2 regions of the Priestia sp. P1_B12_1 genome follow, and region 2 is predicted to be linked to the other one. Evidence: a T-box and tRNA genes for the amino acid it is inferred to sense, from the RefSeq annotation. Region 2 holds a T-box; the other holds one or more tRNA genes.

Region 1 (4,434 bases), on a different contig from region 2:
TATGTTCAAACGGTACGAGGCATTTCTCCGCTTCATTCAGGATTACTAATGCTTCCGGGTGCGCTATTAATGGGTGTGATGTCACCGATTACCGGAAAATTATTTGATAAATTTGGAGCACGTGCACTGGCTGTAACGGGTCTAACGATTACAGCCGTTACGACGTATTTCTTCAGTAACTTAGAGCTTGATACGACGTATACAACGCTCATTACGCTTTACACGCTTCGCATGTTCGGAATGTCTATGGTGATGATGCCGGTTATGACAAACGGATTAAATCAGCTGCCGCAGCGCTTTAATCCGCATGGTACTGCGATGAATAACACGCTTCAACAAGTATCGGGAGCTATTGGTTCGGCTCTTTTAGTAACGGTGATGTCAAACCGTACAGCTACGCATGCAAAAGAGCTCGCTCAAGATGCAATGAGCGGAGCAGGAGCAGCGAATGCAACCGCAGCCGGGGCAGCTCAAATGAAAGAACAGATTGGGATGCAGGCAATGGTACAAGGGATTAACGATGCGTTTGCCGTCTCAGTAGTACTAGTGGTGGTTGCCTTAATTCTTTCATTGTTTATGAAACGCGCCACGCCGGCAAGTGAAGATGAAGTGATAAAGGAAAAAGCAGGACGCGAGCAGTTTGCTAAATAAAAAAATCCCCGCTGAGACAGCGGGGATTTCTTTAGCTTGTATATCTAAAGCTTAAGCCCATTTTCTTTAATAATTTCCGGTAGCCGATGGACGTTTGATCAGCCATAATATGCGCTTCCATCTGCAGATCTAAAGGCAAGTCTTCAGGCTTTTGGTTTTCAACCATTTCGCGGTCTTCGTCAAAGACGCGAAGGTTAAAGTCATACACACCTTCAACGGGAGAATCTTTGTCAAAGTTTCGAGCGATTGGTGCGAATAAACGTGTTTCGCGGGCTGAAATAGGAGAGACTGCATTCATAATCCACAGCTCTGTGCCTTCTGGGAAGTATACTTTTAGCGTAGCTGTAAACGGCGGATAAACATCAAAGACGCGAAGCCATTTAAAATCAGGTGGATTTAAATGCTGCTGTTCTTTGGAATAATTACTCACGGTGCTCGTATATTCTACATGAAGCCCATAATCTGTATCGCTTACTTTATATTTAGGCACAAAGGCGTTGGTTCGATCACCAAATGTGTCCGTGTGAACCCAGGCAAAATGAGCTACGTCTAAAAAGCCTTCCATTTGACGACCGGCCGAACCCATGATATCAAAGCTCGGACAAACAATTTGCTGAAAATCAGGGTCCTCCCACGCATCGAAGTAAGGCAGGTTATCTTGTTCTCCTGTCAGGGAAGTCCACACTAATCCAAATCGTTCAATAACTGGATAGACGGCCATACACAGGCGGGGAGAAATGTTGGCATCAGGGTGAGCTGGAATCGACGTGCATGCGCCGTCCGTTGCATAGCGGAAGCCGTGGTAAGGACAGACAATTTCATCATCTTCCACCCAGCCCATGCTAAGCGGGGTGCCTCGGTGAACGCATAAATCACGAGCCGCTACTACTTTGTGTGTGGTACGGTATAGAACTAGATTTACATCTAGCAGTTTTACGGACGTTGGTTTCTCTGTTACATCACTGCAGCGTGCGACGGGATACCAATACTTGGCGAGCGTCGTCCAATCTTCCAGGCTGAACGTGCAGTCTCTTGGGTAGGGAGTTGCCGTTTTTGATTTGGTCATGGTTGGTTGCTGTTCCATCTATTTTCTTCCTTTCTTTTGTAAGCTCTTTTACTAAGGGTAATATAAAAAAAGAAAATTCACACAATTTATGTAAGGAGTTCTAACATAAAATATGGAACTTTGTAGAAAATGCGAATTTCAGAAGACGCAAATTAGAGAATATACCAATAAAAAAATTAAAAAAGCGCTTCCTAAATGAATTTAAACGTGATATAATTTTCCAAGACGCTGGTGTAGCTCAGTAGGTAGAGCACTTGCATGGTAAGCAAGAGGTCGCAGGTTCGATCCCTGTCGCTAGCATACTAAAAAACCTTCTTTCTTGTTGAAAGAAGGTTTTTTTATTTGTGTCGGCTTCAAAATTATTCTCCGAATTATTCTTTCCCGCCTTGTGAAAACTTTAACAGTTTGATAGCCTTATTAGGAAGCTGTGAGAAACTATGTGTATCTTTTCCCCTATGTCTTATGCATCATATTTAGAAATATTCTTAAAAGAATGTTTATTGCCTCTAAGTATTGGGTACACGAAATTAGGGGTTAAATTTCAACAGGGAGTGTGAACGATAATTTGATTACGTTTAAGAATGTGTCAAAGCAATATCCAGACGGTACGACCGCCGTGAAAAATATTAATCTAGAAATTAAAGAAGGAGAGTTTTTCGTTTTAATTGGTCCGAGTGGGTGTGGGAAAACAACCACCTTAAAAATGATTAACCGTCTTCATGATATTACCGAAGGAGAACTATACATAAAAGATAAGCTCGTATCGGACCACAACATACATGAGCTGCGCTGGAACATTGGCTATGTCCTGCAGCAGATTGCTCTTTTTCCTCATATGACCATTGCTGAAAATATAGCCATTGTACCCGAGATGAAGCATTGGAAGAAAAACAAAATCAAAACGCGTATTGATGAACTGCTTACCTTGGTAGGACTAGACCCAAAGCAGTATCGAAACCGAAAGCCGTCTGAGCTCTCAGGTGGCCAGCAGCAACGTGTAGGTGTAGCACGTGCCCTCGCAGCTGATCCCCCCGTTATTTTAATGGACGAACCCTTTAGTGCCCTCGATCCGTTAAGCCGCGAACAGCTTCAGCAAGATGTTATTAGCTTAAAAGAAAAAATCAAAAAAACATTTGTGTTTGTTACGCACGATATGAGCGAAGCGATGACGCTTGGAGATCGTATCTGCCTAATGAAAGATGGGGAAATTGTTCAAGTTGGAACCCCGGAGGAATTCATTCAAAAGCCTAAAAATGAATTTGTAAAAACATTTATTGGGAATCAAGGAAATACTTTATTTGAGACATTGGATATGTTTGTCAAAGAAAGTGAACAGCCAGACGTAGAACCTACTGAAGAGTTAGCTTCAACGGCTACTGTTCAGCAGGCAATGGACGCCCTTTACGACCATGAAGCAATAGCCGTGAAAAAAGGGAGCAAACGTATTGGCGTTGTAACGCGCAAAACTCTATTAGCGTTTCTTTCTGATAAAACGAAAGAAGGAGGAACGCTGTAATGAATGCACTAAGCACATTATTAGATCAACGAGGAGATGCACTGTTTCAAGCTCTTCTTGAACACATTCAAATTTCAGTACTGGCTCTTGTTATCGCCGTATTAATTTCAGTGCCGCTCGGACTGTACTTAACGAGGCATGACCGCATTGCTGAACCGATCATTGGCGTAACAGCCGTACTGCAAACCATTCCTTCACTCGCTTTATTAGGATTACTGATTCCTCTTGTCGGAATTGGAACCTTTCCCGCGGTTATTGCACTGTTTTTATATTCGCTTCTTCCTATTGTACGAAATACATATACCGGAATTAAAGAAGTGGACCCATCTTTAATTGAAGCATCCAAAGCCATGGGGATGAACTCGTGGAGACGATTAATCAAAGTAGAACTTCCTCTAGCGCTTCCTGTCATTATGGCCGGAATTCGCACAGCGATGGTACTCATTATTGGTACAGCGACAATCGTGGCTCTTATTGGAGCGGGCGGACTCGGAAGCTTAATTTTGCTTGGTATTGACCGAAGCGATAATAGTTTGATTTTATTAGGAGCCATTCCAGCAGCATTATTAGCGCTTATTTTTGATGGAATTCTGCGAACGATTGAACACTCAGCTAAAAAAGGGTCCAAAAAACGCTCGTTTATTATGATCATCGTATTAATACTCATTCTTGTTTCTCCGTTTGCAGCGATGAGCGCAACAAAACCAGACCTTGTTATCGGAGGGAAAATTGGTGCAGAACAAGATATTTTAATTAATATGTACAAAGAATTAATTGAAGATCAAACCGATATGAAAGTAAATCTTCGTTCGTCGCTTGGGAAAACGGTATTTGTATTTGAGGCTCTGCGTAACAAGGAAATTGATTTGTACCCTGAATATACGGGTACAGCCATTGTGACGCATCTAAAGGAACAGCCGGACAGCAAAGATGAAACAGGGGTGTACAACCAGGCAAAAGAAGGATTTCAAAAGAAATTCGGCCTTGTCTATTTAGATCCAATGAAGTTTAATAATACGTACACATTGACCGTGACAAAAGAATTTGCCAAAGAAAACAATCTAACGACTGTTTCAGATTTGGCAAATGCAACAGATAAAGTAAAAGCAGGGTTTACGCTTGAGTTTAAAGATCGTGAAGACGGCTATGTAGGCATTCAAAAAGAATATGGTCTTACCTTCCCGAATATTAAAACGATGGA
Region 2 (4,434 bases):
TTTGACTAGAGATTTGTTTTGACTTTGTTCTAATAATTGCTCGATTGACTTCTTTTTAAATAGTTTTCCCATTGCACTCTCTCCTCTCTGTTGCCACTCATCCATTAAAAACTTGAAAATACCTTCTTTTCCCATTGGGCTGCGCGTTTTCACTTCAGATACAGAAGTAATTATATAGAAATAATTACTAACTTGTCTATTAGTATACTAATATCATTATGTATATTTCAAGAGTTTTTGTAAGCGATTTCTTAACATCGTTCTATTTTGGATTTATAAACTAAATAAAGAGATTATCATTGTGCGTACGTATAATAAGTTTGAATAAAAATAATATTCTAAAAGATTGTTTTATATGTTTTTAAATAACTTTTTTACTAACTATCTTCAGATATAAATTCCTGACATAGAGATTATTTACAGAACGATGAATGTTTTATCTTACCGGGTGTTATAATGATGAAAACTGAGGTGTATGAAGGGCGGAGAAAGATGATTAACTTACTTATTGGCTGTATTTTACTAGCATTAGGAGTATACTTTATGTTTAAATTTCTTTTTTACTCTCCTTCTAAAAAGAAGCGAGAGCAGCAAAACATGAACAAACCATCAGGTGAGGCTTCAGCTTCATCCCGTACAAACGATTCGAATGGAATAAGATAAATTTTTTTATAAAATACCGGCGTTTGTCTAAGGCAAAAGTTATACTGCTGATATATATTATCTTATACCCTTCTAGTTCAATATTCCCTTCATTTTGGTGTGAGACAAAATGAAGGGAATCACTATCCGACTTAAAAAATCGGATTTTTCTATTTAGTAAGGTAAATAGCTTCAATACACTCTGTTTGAATTCTTTTCTTTATTCAAGTGTACAGCTGCCTCTTCCACACTTACTGTTCCTATATTTTTCTTCCCGTGCTTTCGCATAGCAAGCGATTCATTTTCCACTTCTTTATCTCCTATCACAGCCATATAAGGAACTTTTAGCATTTCTACTTCTCGAATTTTCAGCCCTATTTTTTCAATGCGATCATCTACTTCAACACGATACCCTTTTAACTCCAGCTCGTGTTTCACTTTATATGCATATTCCACGTGCGGCGGTGCAATAGGCAAAAGCTTAAATTGAACAGGAGCCAGCCAAAGAGGAAATTGACCTTCGTAATGTTCAATCAAGATGGCCATAAATCGTTCAACGGAACCGTATATAGCGCGGTGAATCATTACGGGACGATGCGGTTTATTGTCTTCTCCGATATACATACAGTCAAACTTCTCCGGCATTAAGAAATCAAGCTGAACTGTTCCGCACTGCCAGCTGCGACCTAAGGAATCTAAAATATGAAAATCGATTTTCGGCCCATAAAAAGCTCCGTCTCCTTCATTTACCTGATAGTCTAAGCCTTTTTCACTTAACACAGATTGAAGCGCCTTTTCTGCTTGGTTCCATGTTTCAATATCTCCCATGAATTTTTCAGGTCGTGTGGATAGCTCCACTTTGTAATCGAAGCCAAAATGTGAGTAAAAGTCATGGATAAACGCTAGAATGCGGCTAATTTCAGCTTGGATCTGACTGAGCTTTACGAATAAATGAGCGTCGTCCTGTGTGAATGAACGGACTCTTAGCAAGCCGTTTAAAGACCCAGAAAGCTCGTGACGATGAACTAATCCAAGCTCTGCGTATCGAATCGGAAGTTCTCGGTAGCTTCTTCGCTTGCTGTTAAACAATAAAATGGCTCCCGGACAATTCATCGGTTTAATCGCATAGTTTTGTTTGTCAACATTTGAAAAATACATATTCTCATGATAGTGCTCCCAGTGCCCTGATTGTTCCCAGAGCTCCTGTTTCATCATGATGGGTGTTTTTATTTCTTGATAGCCTGCTTTATAATGCTTTTGTTTCCAGTAATTTTCTAACTCATTTCGAACAATCATTCCGTTAGGTAAGAAAAACGGCATACCAGGAGCTTCTTCCATTGACATAAACAGCTCCAGTTCTTGACCTAACTTTTGATGATTTCGCTTTTCTGCTTCCATTTGTTTTGACATGTTCATTCCTCCAATATGTTTTTATTCAACAAAAAAAACCGCATTCATCCCTAGTAAAGGGACGAATGCGGCCGTGGTACCACCCTAATTCCGTAAAATACTTATACGTATTTTACGCTTAAAAAGATAACGGTTTTACCGGGTGCGGTTTCAGTGTATACACATTCCCCGCCGCAGCTCCAAGGTGGTAAATTCATTTCGTTTTCTAAGGGTTCTCAGCCAGTGACCCTACTCTCTGTAAAGAAAATCCAAAAATGATTCATGTCCTTTTCATTGCTTGTATATTCATTTTTTCTACATAAAAAGCCGCACTCATCCCTAGTGAAGGGACGAATGCGGCCGTGGTACCACCCTAATTCCGTAAAATACCCATACGTATTTTACGCTTAAAAAGATAACGGTTTTACCGATTGCAGTTTCAGTTATGCACGTTCCCTGCAATAGCTCTAAGGTGGTAAATTAGATGATTTCTTAAGGGTTCTCAGCCAGTGGCCCTATTCTCTGCGAAGAAAACAGCATCTAATTCGTGTCCTTTTCATTGCCAAATACTGTTTATTAGTTGTTAAAAGCGATTATAGTGTATAAATTTAACAAAAGTCAAGAAGTAATTTTTATTTTTCAAATGGTATAGAATTACTTTATGCTTGAATTTTTGAAAAGTTACTTAAGAATACACGGACTGAAAAAGTTTTTTATTATACTATTAACGACTACATTCCATTCTTATTTTTACCTCTATTTTCACAGCAATAAAGGCGAAAAAGAAAGATGCTATAAGTCCTTATTTGTTTTATCTAAGCAGAATTAATGAAGTGAAACCAATACTACCCCAAACCAGAACAAGTAACCTAACACAAGTATCATCAAGTTTTTAATTTATATACTAAAATATTAAATACACCTTTTTCTGCTCACACAAATATTTAACTTGAATCCATAGAAACTATTTTTTATCTATCTTTAGACAAAAGCTCATCATGCATGCTTCCACTTTGCGGAAAAATCCGTTTTTTCCTGACTTGTTCTTTAAGAATAACGTCAAGCTGCCGCTGAATTTTCCTTGTTTCATTTGTCGAAAAATACGGGTGAGCCAGATTTACTGTTTCTAACGGATCCTTGGTCAAATTGTACATTTCAATTTGATCAGGAACACGGGTTGTTTTAAGGGTAGTAAAACTTACAGGGTAATCTTCATATTGCTCTCCGTGAATGAATTCATCTTTTTCGTCAGCTGCTGACCAAAATTGCGGATTATCATGATAGCGAGCGTATTTCCAAATTTCCTTTCCTGCCGCTGACGAAAACTCGACAATGACCGCTTGAATGTGATTAGGCTGAACAACTGACGGGTAGCTTTCTCCTAAAAAATTTGTTTGGTGAAGTCCTTTTGTCGGGTCATCATCCGTCATGAAGAAAATCGGTGTTTGCTCTTGCTCAAGAGACGATTCTCCTCGAAGTATATCTGACAGGTCTCGCCCAACAAATGGATGTACTTCCGTATGACTTTTTTGTAATTGCTTTTGAACAGCGGAAGCATCGATATTAGCTAAACTAAGCATTGTCGGGATCAAGTCAAGGTGACTAGTCAGTGTGTCTGTATGTTGATAACTAGGAAACAAACGCTTGTTATGAATGAGAAGCGGAACGTGAATAGATTCTTCATACATGTTGTACCATTTTTGATGTAATCCCCCGTGAGCTCCAAGCAAATCACCGTGATCAGACGTAAAAATAATAATTGTATTTTCATAGAACGAAGATTGTTCCATGGTCCGAAGAACTTTTAAAATTTGTGTATCAACATTTTTTTGCAGCTGATAATACAAGCGCCGGTAGAAGCTAGAATTTGGGGTTGGCTGCAGCGCTTTTGGATAGATGTATTTATAGCTGCTTTGAGCGCTAGGCTTTGTTTGTAAAGATTCTCTAATGGTAGGCGGCGGATCGATGTTCGGAATCGTCTCATCAATAGAAAACTGAAACATAGGAAGGTGTTTGGTAATCGCTCCAAACAGCGCAATGTCATGCGGGTTCACAAACGAAGCTACCATGAGCCAAGGCTGCTCAGTCGCTTGATGTTCTAATCGTTGAAAAAGCTCTATGATTTCCTCTGCATATATTTCGTCTCGTCCGCTCACTCCAACGGCCGCAGATGAACCAGAATTGTGCGGGTTTCTCCCTTCCGGTTCTGGACCAATCCACCCTGAAAAACCAAACTTTTCAAGCTTATTAGCGCGTTGATAGAGGCATTCTTTTTCCGGATCCGGTATTCCTGTTTGCATCTGGTAGCTGGAAAAAACATTATGTGTTCCTGGAATTAAGATGTTCTCATCGGAAATGTGCCATTTTCCTTTATAAAAGGTTTGATACCCAGCCTGCTTAAAA

The links. A T-box is a leader RNA that pairs with one kind of tRNA and senses whether it is charged. The one in region 2 lies ahead of thrS (threonine--tRNA ligase), so its partner is inferred to be a tRNA-Thr.
Region 1: it has a tRNA-Thr gene. The T-box ahead of thrS (threonine--tRNA ligase) is inferred to sense a tRNA for this amino acid. The anticodon was not compared.

What each region holds. Positions count from the first base shown of each region.
Region 1 is NZ_JBFTZR010000001.1:133,536-137,969, reverse strand. Features, by position in the region: gene AC1D0Y_RS00780 (DHA2 family efflux MFS transporter permease subunit) at 1-651, shown strand, start outside; gene AC1D0Y_RS00775 (aromatic ring-hydroxylating oxygenase subunit alpha) at 683-1,735, opposite strand; tRNA gene AC1D0Y_RS00770 (tRNA-Thr) at 1,945-2,017, shown strand; gene AC1D0Y_RS00765 (ABC transporter ATP-binding protein) at 2,283-3,233, shown strand; gene AC1D0Y_RS00760 (ABC transporter permease/substrate-binding protein) at 3,233-4,434, shown strand, end outside.
Region 2 is NZ_JBFTZR010000003.1:105,215-109,648, forward strand. Features, by position in the region: gene AC1D0Y_RS11535 (amino acid permease) at 1-72, opposite strand, end outside; gene AC1D0Y_RS11540 (hypothetical protein) at 457-663, shown strand; gene thrS (threonine--tRNA ligase) at 835-2,052, opposite strand; T-box leader at 2,107-2,335, opposite strand; T-box leader at 2,375-2,600, opposite strand; gene AC1D0Y_RS11550 (sulfatase family protein) at 3,003-4,434, opposite strand, start outside.